DNA from 2 places in the Neobacillus sp. S1115 genome. Region 1 is predicted to be linked to the other one. Evidence: predicted binding sites of a transcription regulator. Region 1 holds the regulator's gene; the other holds the start of a gene.
The links. The regulator NrdR, encoded in region 1, represses ribonucleotide reductase genes. The targets are predictions, from matches to a motif close to AACACNATATATNGTGTT.
Positions count from the first base shown of each region.

Region 2: ACZ5B7_RS22505 (vitamin B12-dependent ribonucleotide reductase) is a predicted target of NrdR. The motif match lies at 8,398-8,415, and genes of this name have one in related genera.

Region 1 is NZ_AP038275.1:4,884,310-4,895,076, forward strand. It holds gene thrS (threonine--tRNA ligase) at 64-1,995, opposite strand; T-box leader at 2,043-2,303, opposite strand; gene ACZ5B7_RS23930 (putative sporulation protein YtxC) at 2,391-3,269, opposite strand; gene dnaI (primosomal protein DnaI) at 3,386-4,315, opposite strand; gene ACZ5B7_RS23940 (replication initiation and membrane attachment family protein) at 4,332-5,720, opposite strand; gene nrdR (transcriptional regulator NrdR) at 5,769-6,230, opposite strand; gene ACZ5B7_RS23950 (hypothetical protein) at 6,333-6,731, opposite strand; gene ACZ5B7_RS23955 (glyceraldehyde-3-phosphate dehydrogenase) at 6,833-7,864, opposite strand; gene coaE (dephospho-CoA kinase) at 8,032-8,643, opposite strand; gene ytaF (sporulation membrane protein YtaF) at 8,670-9,305, opposite strand; gene mutM (DNA-formamidopyrimidine glycosylase) at 9,408-10,259, opposite strand; gene polA (DNA polymerase I) at 10,287-10,767, opposite strand, start outside.
Region 2 is NZ_AP038275.1:4,606,114-4,616,880, reverse strand. It holds gene ACZ5B7_RS22540 (YqhG family protein) at 1-628, opposite strand, end outside; gene ACZ5B7_RS22535 (DEAD/DEAH box helicase) at 606-2,294, opposite strand; glycine riboswitch at 2,454-2,543, shown strand; glycine riboswitch at 2,547-2,623, shown strand; gene gcvT (glycine cleavage system aminomethyltransferase GcvT) at 2,775-3,881, shown strand; gene gcvPA (aminomethyl-transferring glycine dehydrogenase subunit GcvPA) at 3,900-5,246, shown strand; gene gcvPB (aminomethyl-transferring glycine dehydrogenase subunit GcvPB) at 5,239-6,699, shown strand; gene ACZ5B7_RS22515 (rhodanese-like domain-containing protein) at 6,836-7,219, opposite strand; gene ACZ5B7_RS22510 (lipoate--protein ligase family protein) at 7,401-8,237, shown strand; gene ACZ5B7_RS22505 (vitamin B12-dependent ribonucleotide reductase) at 8,567-10,767, shown strand, end outside.

The DNA of each region.
Region 1 (10,767 bases):
CTCTATTTCAAGCAGTTTTGTCCTTAAAAAACCAAAAAGGGAGATTGCTCTCCCCTCCTAAAATTATTTCTGCACTTCCGCCTTCAACCCAGCAAGAAACTCCTCAAACGCCTTAGTCTCAGACTTCTGCTCGCCATATTTACGTACGTTAACAGCGTTTTCCTCGACTTCCTTGTCGCCGACAACCAGCATATAAGGGATTTTTTGCATTTGCGCTTCGCGGATCTTATAGCCGATTTTTTCATCACGGCCGTCCAATTCAACGCGGAAGCCTGCAGCCTTAAGCTGTTCCTGTACCTTTCGGGCATAATCAAAATGCGCTTCTGGCGAAACAGGAATCACTTGAACCTGTACAGGCGCCAGCCAAGTTGGGAATGCGCCCTTGTATTCTTCAATCAAGTAAGCAACAAACCGTTCCATAGTAGAAACGACACCGCGGTGGATAACAACTGGGCGGTGCTGCTTGCCATCTTCACCAACATAAGTTAAATCAAAACGTTCAGGCAGCAAGAAATCCAATTGCACAGTCGACAATGTTTCGTCCTTACCTAAAGCTGTTCTGACTTGAACATCCAATTTAGGACCGTAGAATGCCGCTTCTCCTTCAGCTTCGAAATAATCAAGGCCAAGGTCATCCATCGCTTCTTTTAACATGCTTTGTGCTTTTTCCCACATCGCATCGTCATCGAAGTACTTTTCCTTATCTTGAGGATCACGATACGATAATCGGAATGAATATTCCTTAATATCGAAATCTTTATAAACCTCTAGAATCAGCCGAACAACGCGCTGGAATTCTTCCTTAATTTGATCCGGACGAACAAAGATATGCGCATCGTTCAAAGTCATCCCTCGGACACGCTGTAATCCGGATAAAGCACCAGACATTTCATAACGGTGCATTGTTCCTAACTCAGCAATCCGAATTGGAAGCTCACGGTAGCTGTGCATCGCATTTTTGTACACCATCATATGGTGTGGGCAGTTCATCGGGCGGAGCACTAATTGCTCATTGTCCATTTCCATTACCGGGAACATATCTTCATGGTAATGATCCCAGTGGCCGGAAGTTTTATATAACTCCACGTTTGCCATAATCGGTGTATAAACATGGTCATAGCCTAGGCTGACCTCTTTGTCCACGATATAGCGCTCAACGATACGACGGATTGTTGCACCCTTTGGCAGCCAAAGCGGCAACCCTTGCCCTACCTTTTGAGAATTAGTAAATAAGTTAAGCTCCTTACCAAGCTTGCGGTGGTCACGCTCTTTTGCTTCTTCAAGCAAACGAAGATGTTCAGCCAACTCTTCCTTTTTGAAAAAGGCAGTGCCGTATACGCGTTGCAGCATTTTGTTATTGCTGTCGCCGCGCCAGTAGGCACCCGCAATGCTTAACAGCTTAAATTCTTTAATTTTTCCAGTTGATGGAACATGGATACCGCGGCATAGGTCGAAGAAATCCCCCTGCTCATAAATCGTTACTTGTTCATCATCAGGAATAGCTTCAATCAACTCAAGCTTATACTCATCGTCGATTTCTTTAAAAAGCTGAACCGCTTCGGAACGGCTGACTTCTTTGCGGACAACTTCAATGTTCTCGCTAACGATTTTCGCCATTTCCTTTTCGATTTTAGGAAGGTCTTCAGGTGTCAGAGATTCCTCTAAATCCATATCGTAATAAAATCCGCCTTCAATAACCGGGCCGACACCAAGCTTCGCTCCCGGGTACAAACGCTTAACAGCCTGTGCCATTAAGTGGGCAGTACTGTGGCGCAATACCTCAAGGGCATCCTTAGATTCTGGTGTCACGATTTCTATTGAACCGTCTTCTTGAATTGGACGGCGAAGATCATACATTTGACCGTTTAGTTTGCCGGCAATAGCCTTTTTCTTCAGACCAGGGCTGATGGATGCCGCAATATCTTCTGTTGTCGTTCCTTTTGGGAACTCCTTTACTGCCCCATCAGGAAATGCAATTTTTACAACATCTGACATCATCAATTCCTCCTTATAAAATAAAAAATAAAAAACCCGTCCCTAGGAATAGGGACGAGTTTTGATTAACACGTGGTTCCACCCAATTTTTCATTTTCAGAAGCTGCCAACAGGGCATACTGAAAATGACTTTAGGTCAGGGTAACGGCTGATTGCCGTCAACAATTACTAGCTTCATGAGAAAATGAAGTGTTCACTGGTGAAGTTTAAAGGTGGTAAGTATTTCTTTCGTGTTAGGAGGCTTTCAGCCGCGTCCTCCCTCTCTAAAAACCGTAAAAAAATACTGTTGTCCTTATCATTACATTTACTATGATATAAGCTATGTACGTTATTATAATGATTTAGTTTTAAAAAATCAACTTCATAAAACAAATTATTTTAACAATTTGTATTTTTTATCCATGGTTTTCGGAGGAAGTTGCTTTTCCTACCCAATTTTTCACTTCCCGAAGCGCCTCGAATTGCCTGAGCTTCACTCTTTCCTCAAAAATATTCTTAATTGTTCTGACAAGCGGGGCCTCCGGATCATTTGTATAAAGAAAAATAGATGTCGGCGCCAAAGATAATAGCGGGGCAATCGAGGCCGAATCGACGTAAACTGGATGATTCACCAACAGCTTTCGGTCTATCAGACGTATCAATTCGCTTCGTTTCATTTCTTCAAAATGTTCATTGTAAAAGGTGATTTCATCATCAAATAATAGATGGAGCACATCAATTTTCGGCTCCCGATTTGCCAAAAAATCTCTCAGCATATTCACAAACATTTGGTATTCCTGCTCCATTTTATATTCATCAATTGAAAGCTCCACATAGCTTTCAAGGAGCTGAAGATACGAGCGCAACCTAAATTTCGCAAACGAATCAAACGAGAACGAAATATTTTCCTGAAAAACATGATGAATGGCTTCCTTAATATTAGGTTCCTCATTATTTTCCTGTAAAAAAGAAGACAGTTCAAAGCGATGCCCTTCTAAAATGGAATAAAGAATCTCCAAAATTTGCTGCCGTTCTTCCAGGTCTTCGTAAAAAAATTGCTGCTCCAAAATATCCATAAACCAGTCATCGCGTTTAATACATGTAATAAACTCATAAAAAGCGTCTTTAACCTTGGCAAATAAATGGTCAGAACAAGAGCCATCCATTATTTTCACTATATGTCGATCTTCAAAAAGAAGAATATTTTCATAATCAAGAAGATTATTTAATACTTTTTGCAAATGATTATAAAAACGGATTGCATCCATCTTATTTTGGAAGATGATTTCTGCCAACCAAATCCCCCCTAAAAACCGAATCTCTGTTTTAATATATATGGGGGACTTGGCCAAAATAGAAGTTTTAAAAGTGCAAAAAAGGACTCCGGCGAATACCGGAATCCCTTGTAACATTAATTTCTGCGGTTGGAACCGCCCACCATTACGGGTTCGCTCAAAGAACGAATTCGCTCCATTATGCGGCGGGCCTTCATTTTTTCCTCTTCGCCGCGTTGGCTGTAGGTTAAATGGTGCTCGAGCCCTTGAAAATCAAAATTAGAAGTAAAGAAGGTCGGCAGGCTCTCAAGCATGCGAAATTGCAGGATTGGTCCAAGAACTTCATCGCGCGTCCAGCTGGACATCGCTTCAGCACCAATATCATCAAGCATTAAAATCGGCTCTTTTTTTAACGCATCGATTTTTTCGTTTAAAGTCGAATCGGCGATGGAGCTTTTCATCTCCCGCAGCAACTCCGGAACATAGACAACCATCGAAGAAATCTGCTTTTTGGCAAGTTTATTGGCAATGGCACCTAATAAATAGGACTTTCCAACACCAAACTTCCCGTAAAAATAAAGTCCCTTCACCGGCTTGCCCTGCTCATATTTCAGTAAAAAAGCGGCAGCTTTCTGAACGGCATCGATCCGTTCCTCATCATGTTCAAGTTCCTCGAACGAGGCATTCAGGATATCCTTTGGCACATGTAAACTTTTAATGAGTTTCTCATTTTTCCTCTTCTCATCTTCCATAATTTTTCGCGGACAGCGGTCATACCGCAAATCGATGGAACTCCTCGTTAAAATTAATTCAGGATGATACCCCTTCATCATGTTGGTACATGCCTCAAGACTTTCACACTTGTGACAGTACCTGCTTTGCTGCGTATATTCATAAAGCTTCATCAGGCTTTTCTCAATAATCTCCTCCGTGAGGTCCTGCTGATGCTTCCTTAAAAAATCCCTGACATCAGGATTGGCCAATGTGTCCTCACGCATTTGCGCAAATCGTTTTTGAAAATTCTCATGTGAGGCTAACCGTTTTAGAGTTTTGTTGATCTTTTCCATAATTCACCTCCAGCATCTAGTCATCAAATGCCTTAAGCATTTCTTCTATTTCACGTTTTTTTGCTTCTAAATCTTTGGTCGTTTCCTTGTGCGGCTCAGCCTTTTTGGATGGATCTTCGTCAAACCATTCTGGAAGAAACTCCGTCCGGATTGGCTTTTGCTTTGATGTTTTTCCGGTAGCCTGTTTATTTTTGGCCGTTTTTTGAGATTCCTTCTTGGCTTGCTCCATCGCTTCTTTGACCGTCTTTATTTGCAGCCTTGCCCAGTTGCTGGCAATTGTCCCGGTGTACCCCTTTGTCAGCTTCATATCGGTCTTTAGCATCACAAAATGCATCAGCACATTTAAAACACCTGGAAGAAGCTTTTGATTGAACATGATCTCTTCAATCAGCTCAATTTCCGATTTTGATGGTTCTGCCCCTCCCGACAGGTCTTTTAAAAACTGTAAAGGGGACGTTGTTTCCAAATAATGAATGAGCTTCTCTTCCTTTGTTTTTGGCTCTTCCGTTTGAACCCGATGGGCAGCCGGCTGGGTACGTTCGATGAGTGTCGGCAGCTGGTCATAGTTCACAAATTGATACCAATCACGCGCAGCTTTTCGCAACTCTTCCAAATCAATTTCATTTGCCTCATTAACAGCACTGAGAATAATATTTTTCATTTGAATAGCATCGATATTATAAAGAAATGCGAGTTTACTAATAACCTCTTTTACCTTATGGTTTAAAGCTTTGTTCGGGACAAGCGATTCATTTAAACCGGCGATAAGCAGATCAAAATCAAACGTACCGATATCAATTTGCACACCACTTGAATCGTGACGCCCTATAAAGTGCTGGTCTGTATCGGCAGCAAGATCCTCAGAGTTATCCTGCATATATTGGATAGTACCGGGTGTTGCTGACATAAACACTTCCTGAAACGCCTTAGTGGTTTCCTGATATCCTGTACCTTTTGGGATTTGCTGTTCCGAGAAAAAGCGTTTTAAACGGGAAAAATGATTTTTTCCAATTTTACGATAAAGATAAATGTTAAGCATACCATCCAAAAAAAACTGGTCCGGGCTTAACGGAGGGTGGAGTTCATAAATAAAGGAACGCACCTCATCCTCCGTTTTAACATAAGTCTTCACCAAGCCGATTCCTTCAAGTTTTAGGCGTGCTTCATAGATTTCATTTAGATTCCGACCTAGTAGATTCATTAATAAATGGTGTGTGGAGGATTCCGACCATAATCGATTTTCTTCCAGTTCAGCCCAGAGTGTCATATACAAGCTAAAGCAAGTTGACCCAATTAAAGGCTGGTATAAAAATGTCAGCACTTTTCGGTCATACTCATGCAGCAGTCCATTAGCGGTAACAATATAACGATCGATTGGAAGTATTTCCTGCCAATGCTGCGCCATTTTCATTCAAACCTTTCCTATTAGCTAAAAAAGAGCCGAAACAGCTCTTTATAATTTCTCTTTGTTCATTAATTCTTTTAATTCTTCGATAAAAACATTGATATCTTTAAATTGGCGGTAAACTGATGCAAAGCGGACATATGCAACCTCATCTACTTTTGATAGCCTGTCCATCACCATTTCGCCAATCTCATCACTTTTAATTTCGGAAACACCCTGACTTCGAAGAGCTTTCTCTACACCATGTGTAATGTCCTCTAATTCCTTTAAAGCAACAGGGCGCTTTTCACATGCCTTAATAAGCCCGCGCAGGATTTTATCGCGGCTGAATTCTTCCCTCATTCCTTCCTTTTTGACGACAATTAAAGGAATCTCTTCGATTTTCTCAAATGTAGTAAAACGGTACCCGCATTCTTCGCATTCTCGTCTTCTTCGTGTTGCACGTCCCTCATCCACGGGCCGGGAATCAAGTACGCGTGTGCCATAATTCTGACATGAAGGGCATTTCATCTCCTAAACCAACTCCAAATCTAATAGGTAAATCCGAACATTTTCCGCAGCAATTCTTACTATTATCTTATAAAAAAGAACACCTTTTCACAAGTAAAAGTATTAATAGTTTTTTCCTGTTCCAGTATTGGTATGTATTTGGCTAATTCGCTTATAGTAGGCGACAATACGTTTTTTTAATTCCGGATAGGTCCCAAGCATTGCGAACTTTTCGGATGAAATAGTAAAATCCACAGCTGTTTCCATCGGTTTAACAGAGACAATTGTTGCAATAAGAAAACATGGAAAGGGCTTCTGGATATCAACAGCAATCTCGCCGTGCTCCTTAGAAACCGTTGTAACATGGCAATCAGCATCTTCTTTAAAAATTTGTTCTACTGAATCGAAAACTTGATTGAATGTCCCTTTATAATAATGAGTTTTTAAAGAATCATCAGTTTGTTTATCTGTTGTTTCAATTTGTCTTTTAAAACGGGTAAAGAGCCCCAATAAAATCGCCATTAGCGTTCCTCCTTATAAACCTTTGTTTCTAGTGTATATCAATATCCCGAAAATATAAAAAGAGGCGCCTGTAAAGCAACCTCTTTTTAATCTTATCTTATTTAGCTAACCTTTACCTGCGACATTTTAGCCATTTCTTCGGCGACAAGTAAACTTAAGTCGACTACACGTGTAGAATAGCCCCACTCATTATCATACCAAGCCAACACTTTTACTTTTCTTGTCCCCATTACCATCGTGGAAAGTCCATCGATAATGGCGGAATGTTCATTCGTATTAAAATCGACTGAAACTAATGGTTCCATCGTAAAGTCTAAAATTCCTTTTAACGGACCTCCGGCAGCTTCTCTAAACGCCTTGTTAACATCATCCACCGTTACATCTTGCTTAAGGTCTACAACTAAATCAACAAGGGAAACATTTGGCGTTGGAACGCGCAGTGACATACCATGTAGTTTGCCCTTCAATTGCGGCAGAACAAGGGATAGTGCTTTCGCTGCACCTGTCGTAGTCGGAATGATAGATTGTCCGCACGCACGAGCCCGTCGTAAATCCTTGTGTGGATTATCGATATTTTTTTGATCATTTGTGTAAGCATGAACAGTGGTCATTAATCCGCATTCAATTCCAAATTTATCATCTAAAACCTTTGCAACTGGTGCAAGGCAGTTTGTTGTACAAGATGCATTAGAAATCACTTCATGGTGTTCAATATCGAGCATTTCTTCATTTACACCCATAACAATCGTAACGTCTTCATTCTTACCAGGTGCAGTAAGGATTACCTTCTTTGCTCCCGCTTCTAAATGCAGCGCAGCCTTTTCCCTAGCGTTAAACTTTCCAGTTGCTTCAATGACAATATCAATTCCCAATTCTCTCCATGGAAGTTCTTCTGGATTACGATTACTTAAAAGCTTGACTCTTTTTCCATTTACAAGCAGTTCATTATCTAAAGGGATGACTTCTCCCTGGAATGTTCCGTGATTGGTATCATATTTAATTAAATGTGCTAACGTTTCAGCAGGATAGCTTGCGTTGATTGCGACAACATCCAGCTTTTTCTCAAGGATTGCTTGTCTAAAAACCATCCTTCCAATTCTTCCAAACCCGTTAATGGCAATTCTTGCTCTCATTTTACGGCCCCTTCCGCATTAATGTTATACTTTTATCTCCATCTGATGGTATTAGTATAACACATTTAGTTTTATTTGTGATGAATAAAAAGCGTATTTTTTAAAAGTTTTATAATTCAGATAACTCCACATAAAAAAAGAAGGGGTGAATGCCCCCCTTCCATAGGTTATTGATATGTTTTTTGAATTCCCCATCCGGCTAATATTTCAATGAGCTGCTTTTTTGTTTCTTCTATTGATCCATTATTATCAATCACGGCATTGGCCAGTTTTACTTTTTCAGCAAGCGGCATTTGCGAGTTGACCCTGGCCTGTGCATCCGCTTCTGATAGTTGGTTTCTCTGCATCAGCCGATTCAACTGCGTTTCTCTGTCTACATAAACAAGGATGGTTTTTTCAACCATGAAGGTCAGCTTGCTTTCAAATAACAAAGGAATATCAAGAATAATTACTTCTTCTTGATTCTCCGAAGCCTTTTGAATCTTCTCCATCATTCTTTTTCTAACTTCAGGATGAACAATTTGATTCAAAAGCTGCCTTTTTTCTTCTTGGTAAAAAATAATCGCGCCGAGTTTTTGTCTGTCTATTTCCCCATTTTCTAATAAGATGTCCTGACCAAATTCGGCAATGATTTTCAGGTAGGCAGGTTCTCCTTTGTCTACCGCCAGACGCGCTTCGACATCTGCATCAACAACTGTTATATTCATTTCTTTTAACATATTAGATACTGTGCTTTTTCCACTGGCGATTCCGCCTGTTAAACCGATAACAAGTGACATACTCCTGCCCTTTCCCTTTCCTATTGTTATATCTTCCATATTCCTATGATGATTAATAAGATTCCCGGTATAAACGTAAACTTTTGAACCCAGTCAAAACGGTAAAAAAAGGACCCGAATTTAATTCCCAATAACACAAATAATGAACTCATAACCGCAACAGTCAAGGCTAAATAAATGGGAGGGAATCCAAGCATTGCTGCTCCAATTCCTGCACCAAAGGCATCCAGTGAGAGAGCGAAGCCTAACATTAATGCCTCGATTCCGGTGATCGTCCCGGATTTGTCAAAATCCGCCGACATCGGTTTTCTTAAGATATTGATTGCCAGCCCCAATGACCGAATTTCAAAGTTTACAATTGTTTTTTCATGTTCAATCGGTTCTTTTTCTTTCTCAGGGCGGAAAAACTGGTATAACACCCATGCTCCAAGCCCGATTAAAATAAATCCTCCAAGTCTTGCTGTAATACTCGGTGATAATACTTTTTCAAGTCCATGTCCAATTGATACCGCAATCATCAATGAGATGGCTGAGCAGCATGCAATGATGAGAATGGACTTAAACGGCATAACCATTTTTCTTAATCCATACGTAAACCCTACGCTAAAGCTGTCAAGACTGAGAGCAAGAGCGAGTATGAGAAGTGAGAACAACTGAACCATGATGTGTCTAGGACTCCTTCCTGCAAAATACTACGATAGTATATGGCAGGAGCCTATCCAGTGTTAACTGAAAAGCCGAAGCGCCTTGACCAGGAGCTGTAGCTAGACACTCCTCGAAGTTTTATGTTTAAGCCTTTGACATTTCGGGCAATAATGGGTGCCCCTTCCCCCTACGGTCGTTTTTTCAAGGGGCGTTCCGCATTTCTTACAAGGTTCCCCTTTGCGGCCATAGGCATATAACTCTAGTTGAAACATGCCAATTTCCCCTTGAGAATTCACATAGGAGCGAATCGTGCTGCCGCCTTTTTCGACTGCTTCACTTAAAGTTTCAACAATTTCCTTATGCAGCAACTCAATTTCTTTTTTCTTCAGTGATCCCGCCAGCCTTTCGGGGTGGATACCTGAACGAAATAACGCTTCATCAACATATATATTTCCAAGACCAACAAATAGGTTTTGGTCCAATAAAGCCGTTTTAATTTTTCGATTCGTTTTTTTAAGCATTTTCCCTAAGTACTCTTTGGTAAAGTCTTCTGAAAAAGGTTCAGGACCAAGCTGGATAAGGGGAGGCTTAGTAAATTCTTCACCCTTTTTGTATAGATGCATGGTTCCAAATTTCCGGACATCCCGATAGCGCAGTTCAGTCCCATCTGTAAAGTGAAAAATCACATGGGTGTGCTTATCGAATGGCTCTTCCTTCGGGTATAATCCGTATCTGCCCTCCATACGTAAATGGGAAACTAAGGCGAAATTCTCTGTATAAAGAATTAGAAATTTCCCTCTTCTTCCGATTGCAGCAAAAGTCTCACCTATTAAAGCATCGATGAATTGTTCCGCTTCAGCAGGATTTTTAATGATTTTCGGCCAATACACGGTTACATCTTCGATGGTTTTATGAAGAACAAGCTTTTCCAGCGTTCTCCTGACTGTTTCTACTTCTGGAAGCTCTGGCATATAATGCAGCCCCCTTTGCTGGTTTATTTACTTTGCATCAAACCATGTTGATCCGTAAGCATAATCTACTTTTAACGGGACGGATAGCTCAATCGCATTTTCCATCACTAACGGCACTAATTGTTTAAGTATTTCCAATTCCTCCTCAGGAGCTTCAAAAATCAATTCGTCATGTACCTGCAAAAGTAATCGTGATTTCAACCCTTTATCTTTTAATGCCTCATCCATATCAATCATCGCTTTTTTTATGATATCAGCGGCACTCCCCTGAATGGGCGTATTCATTGCCGTTCTTTCGGCAAAGCTTCTTAAGTTAAAATTTCGGGCCGTTATTTCCGGAAGGTATCTTCTCCTATGGAGCAATGTAGAGACATATCCTTTCTGCTTCGCTGAATGGACGATTGTCTCCATATATTCCTTTACACGCGGATAACTGTTCAAATAACGCTCGATGAACTGCCCTGCTTCCTTCCTCGTAATGCCGAGCGACTGGGAGAGTCCATAATCG
Region 2 (10,767 bases), 280 kb from region 1:
AGCGTATCTTTGCTTCATCGGCCCAGGTATGGTCATCATTTTCAATTACTGATTTTAAATAATTTTCAATTCGAACCATTCCACTTTTTGGTTTAACCAGTGGTGATAATGTAAACGAGTAATCAGGGATTTTCGGCGTTAACGAAATTTTAAGCAGGTAATTATGAAAATCCTCCACCATTTTCCCGTTAATAAGCTGAAGGCCGATTGATTTAAAGATATCGCGTTTACGGTCACATTGATAGGAGATTTTTACATTCATGCACAGCCATGGCAGCAAGGGAGTCTGGACGGCAGAGTTGCCGTGATTTTCATAAAGCCTTATATATCTTGCTAAATTTTTTGTAGACTCAAAAATTTGATGCAGGCGGGGCGAACCAAAATGGATGGTTTCCCCTTTGAGATTTTCAGGTGCTGCTTTTTGGTTGGTGATAAGGGTCAATCTCATTGGATTTGGTATTCCGCCAGTTTTCTCTAAATAATGCCAGTAAAAGGGCCGATTCATTAGTTCCTTATCCATTTCAATTGTTAGTTGGACATCTAAGTATCCAGGGTGATTAGTGACAATGGGACATTCATTTGCCATAAAATAATTTAAAAGAAACTTATGAATTTCCTGCTGCTGCATGTGATTCTCCTTTTTTCATATTTTGTGCAAATTCAATCATTGAAGATAAATTCTCCATTTTAATCCGCATTTCCCCTTCTGAGCAGGAGTCGCCAAAGATATCCATTATATGATCTTCAATATTTCCGAATTCTAGTTTTGTTAGAATATCATCAAGTTCTCCGATGACTCTTTCAAATAAATCAATCTTTTCGTATAAAAGCTTTAAAATATGCTCTTCCACCGTATCTTTGATGGCAAAATTATAAATCATGACATCTTTTTCCTGACCGAGGCGGTGAATCCTTCCTATGCGCTGCTCTAGTCTCATCGGGTTCCACGGCAGATCAAAATTGATAATGTGGTTGCAAAATTGCAGGTTAATCCCTTCCCCGCCCGCTTCAGTGGCAATCAGCACCTGGGCATGCTTTTGGAATAACTCGCGCATCCAGTCCTTTTTCCCGCGCTTGAAACCGCCGCGGAAAGGAACGGAGGAAATTCCGTGCTGCTTTAAGTACCACTGTAAATATAATTGGGTAGCCCGGTATTCCGTAAAAATAATCACTTTATCATTTATTTTCTGAATTAATTCAAGGGCTTTTACTGCCTTGGAATTTTGCTCAACGGTCTCTACCTTTTTAATTAAAAAGTTGATTTGTTCTTGATAGGCCTGCGTTGGGTTTTCCTTTTTAAGAAGCATGTTTTTTAAGGTATAGAAAACGGCCTCGCGGCTTGAGCATGCTTCACGCTGCAAAGTCATCACAGAAAAACTGCTCGTTTGAACCCAGTCTCCCTCATTTTTAAGCTCTAAGATGGAGTCATACAGGTCGCGTTCCGATTTTGTAAATTCAATCGGAATCGTCTCCACATGCCGTTTCGTCCATTCGATTCCTGTATCGGCACGGCGGTTGCGGATCATGACTTTATTGACTAGCTCTTTTAGATGCTGGTCATCATTTAAGGAACGGGAATCACGTTTATATTTTTCGTAAAAGACAGTTTCATTCCCTAAGTGACCAGGCTTTAATAGGGATACGAGGTTAAAAATCTCTTCAATCCTGTTTTGAATAGGTGTTGCCGTCAGCAATAAACAAAACTTCTTTTTTAAGTTTTGAACAAATTCGTAGTTTTTGGTTTTATTATTTTTTAATTTATGGGCTTCATCGATAATGATGAGGTCATAGTCTTGCTTGTAAATGATCTCCCGATGCGGATTTCGTTTCGCCGTATCGATGGAGGAAACAACGACATCACATTGTTCCCAAACATAACTTTTTCTTTGAGTGACAGCCGGTATATAAAATTTGCTATTTAATTCCTGTGCCCACTGGGTGACTAAGGAGGCGGGAACAAGAATTAACACTTTTTTCACTAATCCGCGAATCATGTATTCTTTTAAAATTAACCCCGCCTCGATAGTCTTTCCGAGACCCACTTCATCCGCAAGGATGGCCTTTCCGTTCATGTTTTCAACCACCTGCTTGGCTGTTTCAAGCTGATGAGGGAGAGGCGTCAAATTTGGCAGATGCTTTGGGGCCTGCAGGCCTTCGAATTCCGGGACCACCAAGTGTTTTTCAATATCGATAGCCAATTTAAAAAGCTCCCAATTCCCCCAAGGTCCATCATGATCAATTTTATGTAAAAAATCATCCTGCCAGGAGGAATCAAATTCCATTTCGACATTCATCCGTTTCAGCTCCTTTTTCCGATAAATTGTTATTGCCCGATATGTTGTTTTAATGGTAGGATGATAATAGCTTTGAAAGTTTCAAATATTTAAATAAGGTAATCTATTTTTTAAGTATAATTAGTATGACCAAATTGGAAAAAAATATTATAAGTGCGAATGAAAACAAGGGGAGAGACTACTTTTTGTAGCGCCGAAGGAGCAAGCAGCTTATGTGAATCTCTCAGGCAAAAGAACTCTTGTTGGACGCAGCTCTGGAGAGTGCTGGATGATTCCAGCCACCAAAGGGGACAGCCGATTTAGGTAAACTTTCAGGTGCAAGGACAGAGACCTTCTTTATTGGTAAAGGGAGGTTTCTGTCCTTTTTTGCACCTTTTTGTTGTTTTTAGGAAAACGGCAAGGAGTTTTCCTATTTTTGTTAATTGGCAATAATTCATTTTTACAAATAATGAACATGTAGTAAATGAAGGGGGATTTATGATGACGGAATTAAAACGCACTCCGCTGTTTGAAGTTTACAAGGAATACGGCGGAAAAACCATCGATTTTGGGGGCTGGGAGTTGCCTGTCCAGTTTTCAAGCATCAAGGATGAGCATGAAGCTGTCCGCACGAAAGCCGGTTTATTCGATGTATCCCATATGGGCGAAGTTGAGGTAAAGGGCCCAGACAGCCTTAACTATTTACAAAAATTGATGACAAATGACATCTCAAAAGTGAAAGACGGCGGGGCACAATATACTGCGATGTGCTATGAAAACGGCGGAACTATTGACGACCTGCTTGTTTACAAGGTTGAAGACAATCATTATTTGCTTGTTGTCAACGCATCGAATATTGAAAAGGACTACAACTGGCTGGAGAAGCATCTTGAAGGCGATGTAACAATCGAAAATTTGTCTGAAACAATGGCACAGCTTGCGCTTCAAGGCCCTCTTGCTGAAAAGGTATTACAGAAGCTTGCTTCAGAGACGGATTTAAGTCAAATCGGCTTTTTCAAATTCCAGCAGGAAGTTGTTTTAAATGGGAAAAAAGCACTTGTATCTAGAACTGGTTATACAGGGGAAGACGGCTTTGAAGTATATTGTGATGCCGGTGATGTTATCGAACTCTGGACTGCCATTCTGGAAGCCGGAAAAGACGAGGGAGTTATTCCTTGCGGCCTCGGTGCACGCGACACACTTCGTTTTGAAGCAAACTTAGCGCTTTACGGCCAGGAATTATCACCGGAAATTTCCCCGCTTGAGGCAGGAATTGGCTTTGCAGTGAAATTGAATAAAGAGGCTGATTTTATTGGAAAAGAAGCTCTCGTGAAACAAAAGGAAGCAGGTTTGTCCCGGAAGCTTGTTGGGGTTGAGATGGTTGACCGGGGAATTCCGCGACACGGCTATCCAGTTTACAAAGGGGAAGCGCTAATTGGTGAAGTTACCACCGGTACACAGTCCCCAACCTTAAAGAAAAACATCGGTCTTGCCCTCATTTCTTCCGAACATGCAGGACTCGATACCGAAGTGGAAGTTGAAATTCGCGGCAAACGTTTAAAAGCGAAAGTGGTTCCTACACCTTTTTATAAAAGAGAAAAGAAATAGCAGAAGGGAGCAAGGTTTATGAAACATCGCTATTTACCCATGACTGAACAAGATAAGCAGGCAATGCTGGAGACAATTGGCGTTTCCACTGTCGATGAACTATTCAGTGATATTCCTGAAAAAGTACGATTTAAAGGTGAATACAATATTAAACCGGCAAAATCAGAAACAGCTTTGATGAAAGAACTTTTTCAGTTAGCAAGCCGGAATGCTGATTTAAAATCGAATGTGTCTTTCTTAGGTGCCGGAGTTTATGACCACTATATGCCGGTTATCGTTGACCATGTCATCTCAAGATCAGAGTTCTACACAGCCTATACACCTTACCAACCGGAGATCTCCCAAGGGGAACTGCAGGCGATTTTTGAATTCCAAACAATGATTTGTGAATTAACAGGAATGGATGTGGCTAACTCCTCGATGTATGACGGCGGTACCGCACTTGCTGAAGCAGCAATGCTAAGTGCTGGTCACACTAAACGGAAAACCATCCTGGTTTCCGGTGCTGTTCACCCTGAATCCCGTGAGGTTCTGGAAACTTACGCAAAGGGTCAATACCTTGATGTGATTGAGGTTCCTGTGAAGGATGGCATTACTGATGTTGACGCCCTAAAAGGATTGCTAAATGCTGACGTAGCCGCGGTTGTCGTTCAATATCCAAACTTTTTAGGTCGAATTGAACCATTAAAAGAGCTTGAAGAGATTATTCACGAAAATAAAGCAATGTTTGTTGTTTCCAGCAATCCATTATCACTTGGAATTTTGACACCTCCAGGAAAATTTGGTGCAGATATTGTTGTCGGCGATGCCCAGCCATTCGGAATCCCGACTGCCTTTGGAGGTCCGCACTGTGGCTATTTTGCGGTTACGACAAAGCTAATGCGTAAAGTTCCCGGACGTCTTGTCGGCCAGACAACAGATGACCAAGGCCGCCGCGGTTTTGTTTTAACACTGCAGGCACGTGAGCAGCATATCCGCCGCGATAAGGCGACTTCTAATATTTGCTCCAACCAGGCCTTAAATGCCCTTGCTGCATCTGTTGCGATGACTGCCCTTGGAAAAAAAGGTGTCCGCGAAATCGCAACAGCCAATTTACAAAAGGCTCATTATGCGAAAATCGCTTTTAAAGAAGCAGGGCTTGAAGTAGTTAATGATGGTCACTCCTTTAATGAGTTTGTTGTCAATTTAAATAAACCGGTAAAAGAGGTTAATCAGCAGCTGCTCCAAAAAGGAATCATTGGCGGTTATGATTTGGGCCGTGACTATCCTGAGCTTGCAGGCCATATGCTGATCTGCGTGACAGAGCAAAGAACGAAGGAAGAGATTGATACATTAGTGAAAGAATTGGGGGATTTGCATGCATAATCAAGACCAGAAGCTGATTTTTGAAGTGAGTACACCAGGCCGGGTCGGATACAGCCTTCCGGAAATGGATGTTCCTGAAGCAGATGTTGCTGCGCTCCTTCCAGAAGGATATTTAAGGGAAGAGGAGCCTTTGCTCCCTGAAGTTTCTGAACTGGATATCATGCGCCATTATACGTCCCTCTCCAGACGGAATCACGGTGTAGACTCCGGTTTTTATCCATTAGGGTCTTGTACGATGAAATACAATCCTAAGATTAATGAGAATGTTGCCCGCTACAACGGGTTTGCGCATATTCACCCGCTCCAGGATGAAAGTTCCGTTCAAGGTGCGCTCGAGCTTTTATATGACCTTCAGCAGCATTTAAAAGAAATTACCGGTATGGATGAAGTGACCTTACAGCCGGCAGCAGGTGCCCACGGGGAATGGACCGGATTGATGATGATTCGCGCATACCATGAAGCAAATGGCGACCTAAAACGGACCAAAGTTATCATACCTGACTCCGCTCATGGTACAAACCCAGCTTCTGCAACAGTTGCAGGACTTGAGACGGTTACAGTAAAGTCGAATGAAAATGGTCTTGTAGACTTAGAAGACTTAAGAAGAGTGGTGGGAGAAGATACAGCTGCGTTAATGTTGACGAACCCGAATACACTTGGCCTTTTTGAAGAGCATATTGTCGAAATTGCTGAAATCGTCCACGAAGCTGGCGGTAAGGTTTATTACGACGGGGCGAACCTAAACGCAGTTCTATCAAAAGCCCGCCCGGGTGATATGGGCTTTGACGTAGTTCACTTGAATCTTCACAAAACGTTTACTGGCCCGCACGGAGGCGGCGGTCCTGGTTCCGGTCCTGTTGGTGTGAAGTCAGATTTAATTCCGTTCCTGCCAAGACCGGTTATTGCCAAACGAGGCGACGAATATGTCCTAGATTATGATCGTCCGCAATCAATTGGCCGCGTTAAGCCATACTACGGAAACTTTGGCATTAACGTCCGCGCTTATACCTATATTCGGTCTATGGGGCCAGACGGCTTAAAAGCAGTGACTGAATATGCTGTTTTAAATGCTAACTATATGATGAGAAGATTGGCGGAGTATTATGATCTGCCGTTTGACAGACATTGTAAGCATGAGTTTGTATTAAGCGGAAGACGCCAGAAGAAATTGGGCGTCCGCACATTGGATATTGCGAAGCGACTGCTTGATTTCGGCTTCCATCCACCAACCATTTACTTCCCATTAAATGTGGAAGAATGTATCATGATTGAGCCGACAGAAACAGAATCTAAGGAAACGTTAGATTCCTTTATCGACATCATGATCCAAATCGCCAAGGAAGCCGAGGAAAATCCGGAAATCGTCCAGGAGGCTCCGCACACAACCGTGGTAGGCCGCTTAGATGAAACGACAGCTGCGCGTAAGCCGGTCTTACGATATCAGAATGCATAAAAAGATTAACAGGCTCTGGATTGTTCCGGAGCCTGCTTTTTTTGCTTTTATATCAATTCGCCAATAGACTGTTGTGATTTTTCATAAAAATCAATATAAAGGGCCCCAGAAAGGTTCTGGAGCCCATTAATGACGATTATTTTTTAGCTTTCACTTTACCAGACCACTTTTTGAACCCGCCTTGAAGCTGGGTTAGATCCTTGTAGCCTTTTTTGTGTAAAAATTGTGCTGCACGAGCACTGCGCATGCCGCTTTGGCAATATAAATATACAGGCATGTCCGGTCTGATTTCTTTCATGCGCATTCTAATTTGTGACATTGGAATATTACGTGCTCCTAAAATATGTCCGCCTTCAAATTCATTTGGTTCACGAACATCAATCAGCTGAGCCTTTCTGTATCCTGCACGGAATTCCTCTTCTGTTACTGTTTTTACAATCCTTTTTTGATAAAAAAAAGTAAAAACAGAGTAGATGATAACCGCTACGACAATGATTAATAAAACATAAAGTGAATTCAACTTCTATTTGCCCCCTTCAAGCTTGTTGCACTAGTATTTATTATATAAGTCATTTTCTTAAAGATAAAGAAGAATGGACAAAAATCTTCTTAAAAAATTATACCAAAAACATCTCATTTTGAAATTCCCCTTCATTTTGATAGACTAGTAAAAGGAAATTATAAATAAAAGAGGTTTTTCTATGGAAAAAGAAATATGGCGGTTTATCGATTCTGGCAATAGTTCTCCTGCTTTTAACATGGCATTGGATGAAGCCTTGTTAGATTGGCACAGTGAAGGAAAGATTCCACCGGTAATCCGATTTTACGGCTGGAACCCGCCGACGCTGTCCGTTGGTTACTTTCAAAAGGTTGAAAAAGAAATTGATATGGAAGCGGTAAAAACACACAGGCTTGGCTTTGTCAGAAGACCAACTGGAGGCAGAGGGGTTCTCCATGAGCATGAACTGACATACAGCGTCATTGTTTCAGAGGAGCATCCAGCAATGCCCAAAACAGTTACTGAAGCTTATCGTGTTATTTCTGAAGGGATTTTAAAAGGATTTCATCAACTGGGACTAGAAGCATATTTTGCTGTTCCGAAAACAGCAGAGGAACGGGATGCCTTAAAAAATCCTAGGTCCGCGGTTTGCTTTGATGCCCCCAGCTGGTATGAGTTGGTGGTGGAAGGGCGCAAGGTCGCAGGAAGTGCTCAAACACGGCAGAAGGGTGTCATTCTCCAGCATGGCTCGATTCTTTTGGATCTGGATGACGACAAGCTTTTTAGCTTATTCAAATACCCGAATGACCGGGTGAAGGAGCGGATGAAAAAAGCATTCAAGGATAAGGCTGTTGCCATTAATGCGATTAGTCCGCGAAGGATTACTCTCGATGAGGCCAAGGAAGCTTTTTATAAAGGATTCGCAGAAGGTTTAAATATTGAGCTTGAATCCTATCAGTTGACAGATGAAGAGCTTGCCTATGTTAATAAGCTCGCAAAAGAACGGTATGAAAATGATGAGTGGAATTTTAAGAGATGACTTGCTAAAGCGGCTTTGCCGCTTTTTTCCTATTTCATTGGAGGCAACCGGCGAAAATTGTTAAAATTTCTCGTTTTATAGCGAAAATTGCACTATATCTTTTATTTTCTCGTGAATATATTTATTTTAAAGTTTGACAAAATAATTGTTTTTTGCATGACATACAATATATAGGGGTGTCGAAAATATTTTCGGTACTATATATTGATTTTTTGTTGCCATGCTATGTTCAGATATGGTAACTTAAATTTATTAAATCAACTAGATAAGCAAAAGCTTACTAGATTCTTACACAAGATAGAGAATATATAGATAAAGGAGTTGTATTCATGTCTGTAGTTTTTAGACAAGAATTGAATATTGATTTTGGGAGGTTGAATGAGGATATCCGCCTATTTCCACAGGTGCACCCGGTCACCCCAGATATGAAAATAACTCACAAGGGTGTTTCGCGTTTAGTCATGTTAGACCGCTACACCTTCAAAGATACTGAAAAAATCACCCTCACAAATGGCGACTTTGTTGTTCTTACGATTAAAGAAGATCCAAAATTCCCGGCACGCGGCCTAGGATACATTCAGGAAATCGATTGGGAGAAGAAGAAAGCTAAGGTTTTAGTAGAAGAGGAATTTAGAGGTGTCCTCGATGGTGAAGCAGCAGAAACTGGAGTTATTTATAGTTCGCTGGATGTCATTGAGAAGCCGTTAGAGCTTTTCTATGAGCAGATTGCTAAACGTGTTGCGACTGGCATTGCTGCTGTAGAAGAGACGGAAGAGAAGCGCATCGAATGGACAGAAAAGTTCTATCAAGAGCTAGTGAGCTTGAACTTCATTCCTGCCGGCCGTGTGCTTTATGGCGCGGGCTCTGGCACTGAGGTAACTTATTTCAACTGCTATGTAATGCCGTTCGTAGCGGATTCCCGTGAAGGAATCTCCGACCACCGCAAGCAGGTAATGGAAATCATGAGCCGCGGCGGCGGTGTTGGAACCAATGGTTCGACATTACGGCCAAGAAACACTTTGGCAAGAGGTGTAAACGGCAAATCGTCTGGTTCGGTTTCTTGGTTAGATGATATTGCGAAGTTGACTCATTTGGTCGAACAGGGGGGCTCGCGCAGGGGCGCCCAGATGATCATGCTGGCGGACTGGCATCCTGACATCATTGAATTCATTATTTCTAAGATGCAAAATCCTAGAATCCTTAGATTCTTAATTGAAAATACATCTGATGAAACAATCAAAAAGCTTGCTAAAGAAAAGCTGAAATTTAAACCATTCACCCTTCAAGAAGAAGCGATGTACCAAGGAATTGTAAATTATAAGAACATTCCTGGTTATGGTGGTTTCAGCGAATCAATTATTGCAGATGCTGAGGAAAAACTCGCAACTGGCGGTACTTATTCAGTTCATAATCCAGAGTTCCTCACTGGGGCAAATATCTCTGTTTGTTTAACAAAAGAATTTATGGAAGCTGTTGAAAACGATGGTGAATATGAACTTCGTTTCCCTTACGTAGAAAACTACGACCAAGAGGAAATGAAAATCTATAATGAAAAATGGCATGAAGTTGGAGATGTTCGTGAGTGGGAAAGACTGGGTCACAAAGTTCGCGTCTACAAAAAAATTAAGGCAAAAGAACTTTGGAACTTGGTTAACATTTGTGCGACTTACTCTGCAGAACCTGGTATCTTCTTCATTGATAATGCAAATGACATGACAAATGCGAAAGCATATGGTCAGCAGGTAGTAGCAACGAATCCATGTGGTGAGCAGCCACTCGCACCATTTTCCGTCTGTAACCTTGCTGCAGTAAACCTTGCAGAAATGGCGGATAAGGAAACTAAAACAGTAGACTTTGAAAAATTGAGAAATACAGTAGCAGTTGGCGTCCGCATGCAGGATAACGTCATCAATGCTACCCCATACTTCTTAGAAGAAAACAAAAAGCAAGCTCTCGGTGAACGCCGCGTCGGTCTTGGGGTAATGGGTCTGCACGACCTGCTTATCTACTGCGAGACTGAGTACGGTTCGCCTGAAGGAAATAAGCTGGTCGATCAAGTTTTCGAAACAATTGCAACTACAGCCTACAAAGAATCTGTTGAATTGGCGAAAGAAAAGGGAAGCTTCCCATTCTTAACTGGTGAAACACTTGAGGAAACAAGCCGCTTACGCCAAGCTTTTATTAATACTGGATTTATGAAGAAAATGCCTGAAGGAATCCGTGAATCTATTGTGGAAAACGGAATAAGGAATTCACATTTGCTAACTGTTGCTCCAACGGGTTCCACTGGTACCATGGTTGGCGTTTCAACTGGATTAGAGCCTTATTTCTCATTCTCATATTTCCGCAGCGGACGCCTTGGTAAATTTATCGAAGTAAAAGCAGACATCGTTCAAGAGTATTTAGACCGTAACCCAGAAGCAGATTCAAATAACCTGCCAAACTGGTTCGTCACTGCGATGAATCTTGCTCCTGAAGCACACGCGGATGTCCAATGTGTCATTCAGCGCTGGATTGACAGTTCCATCAG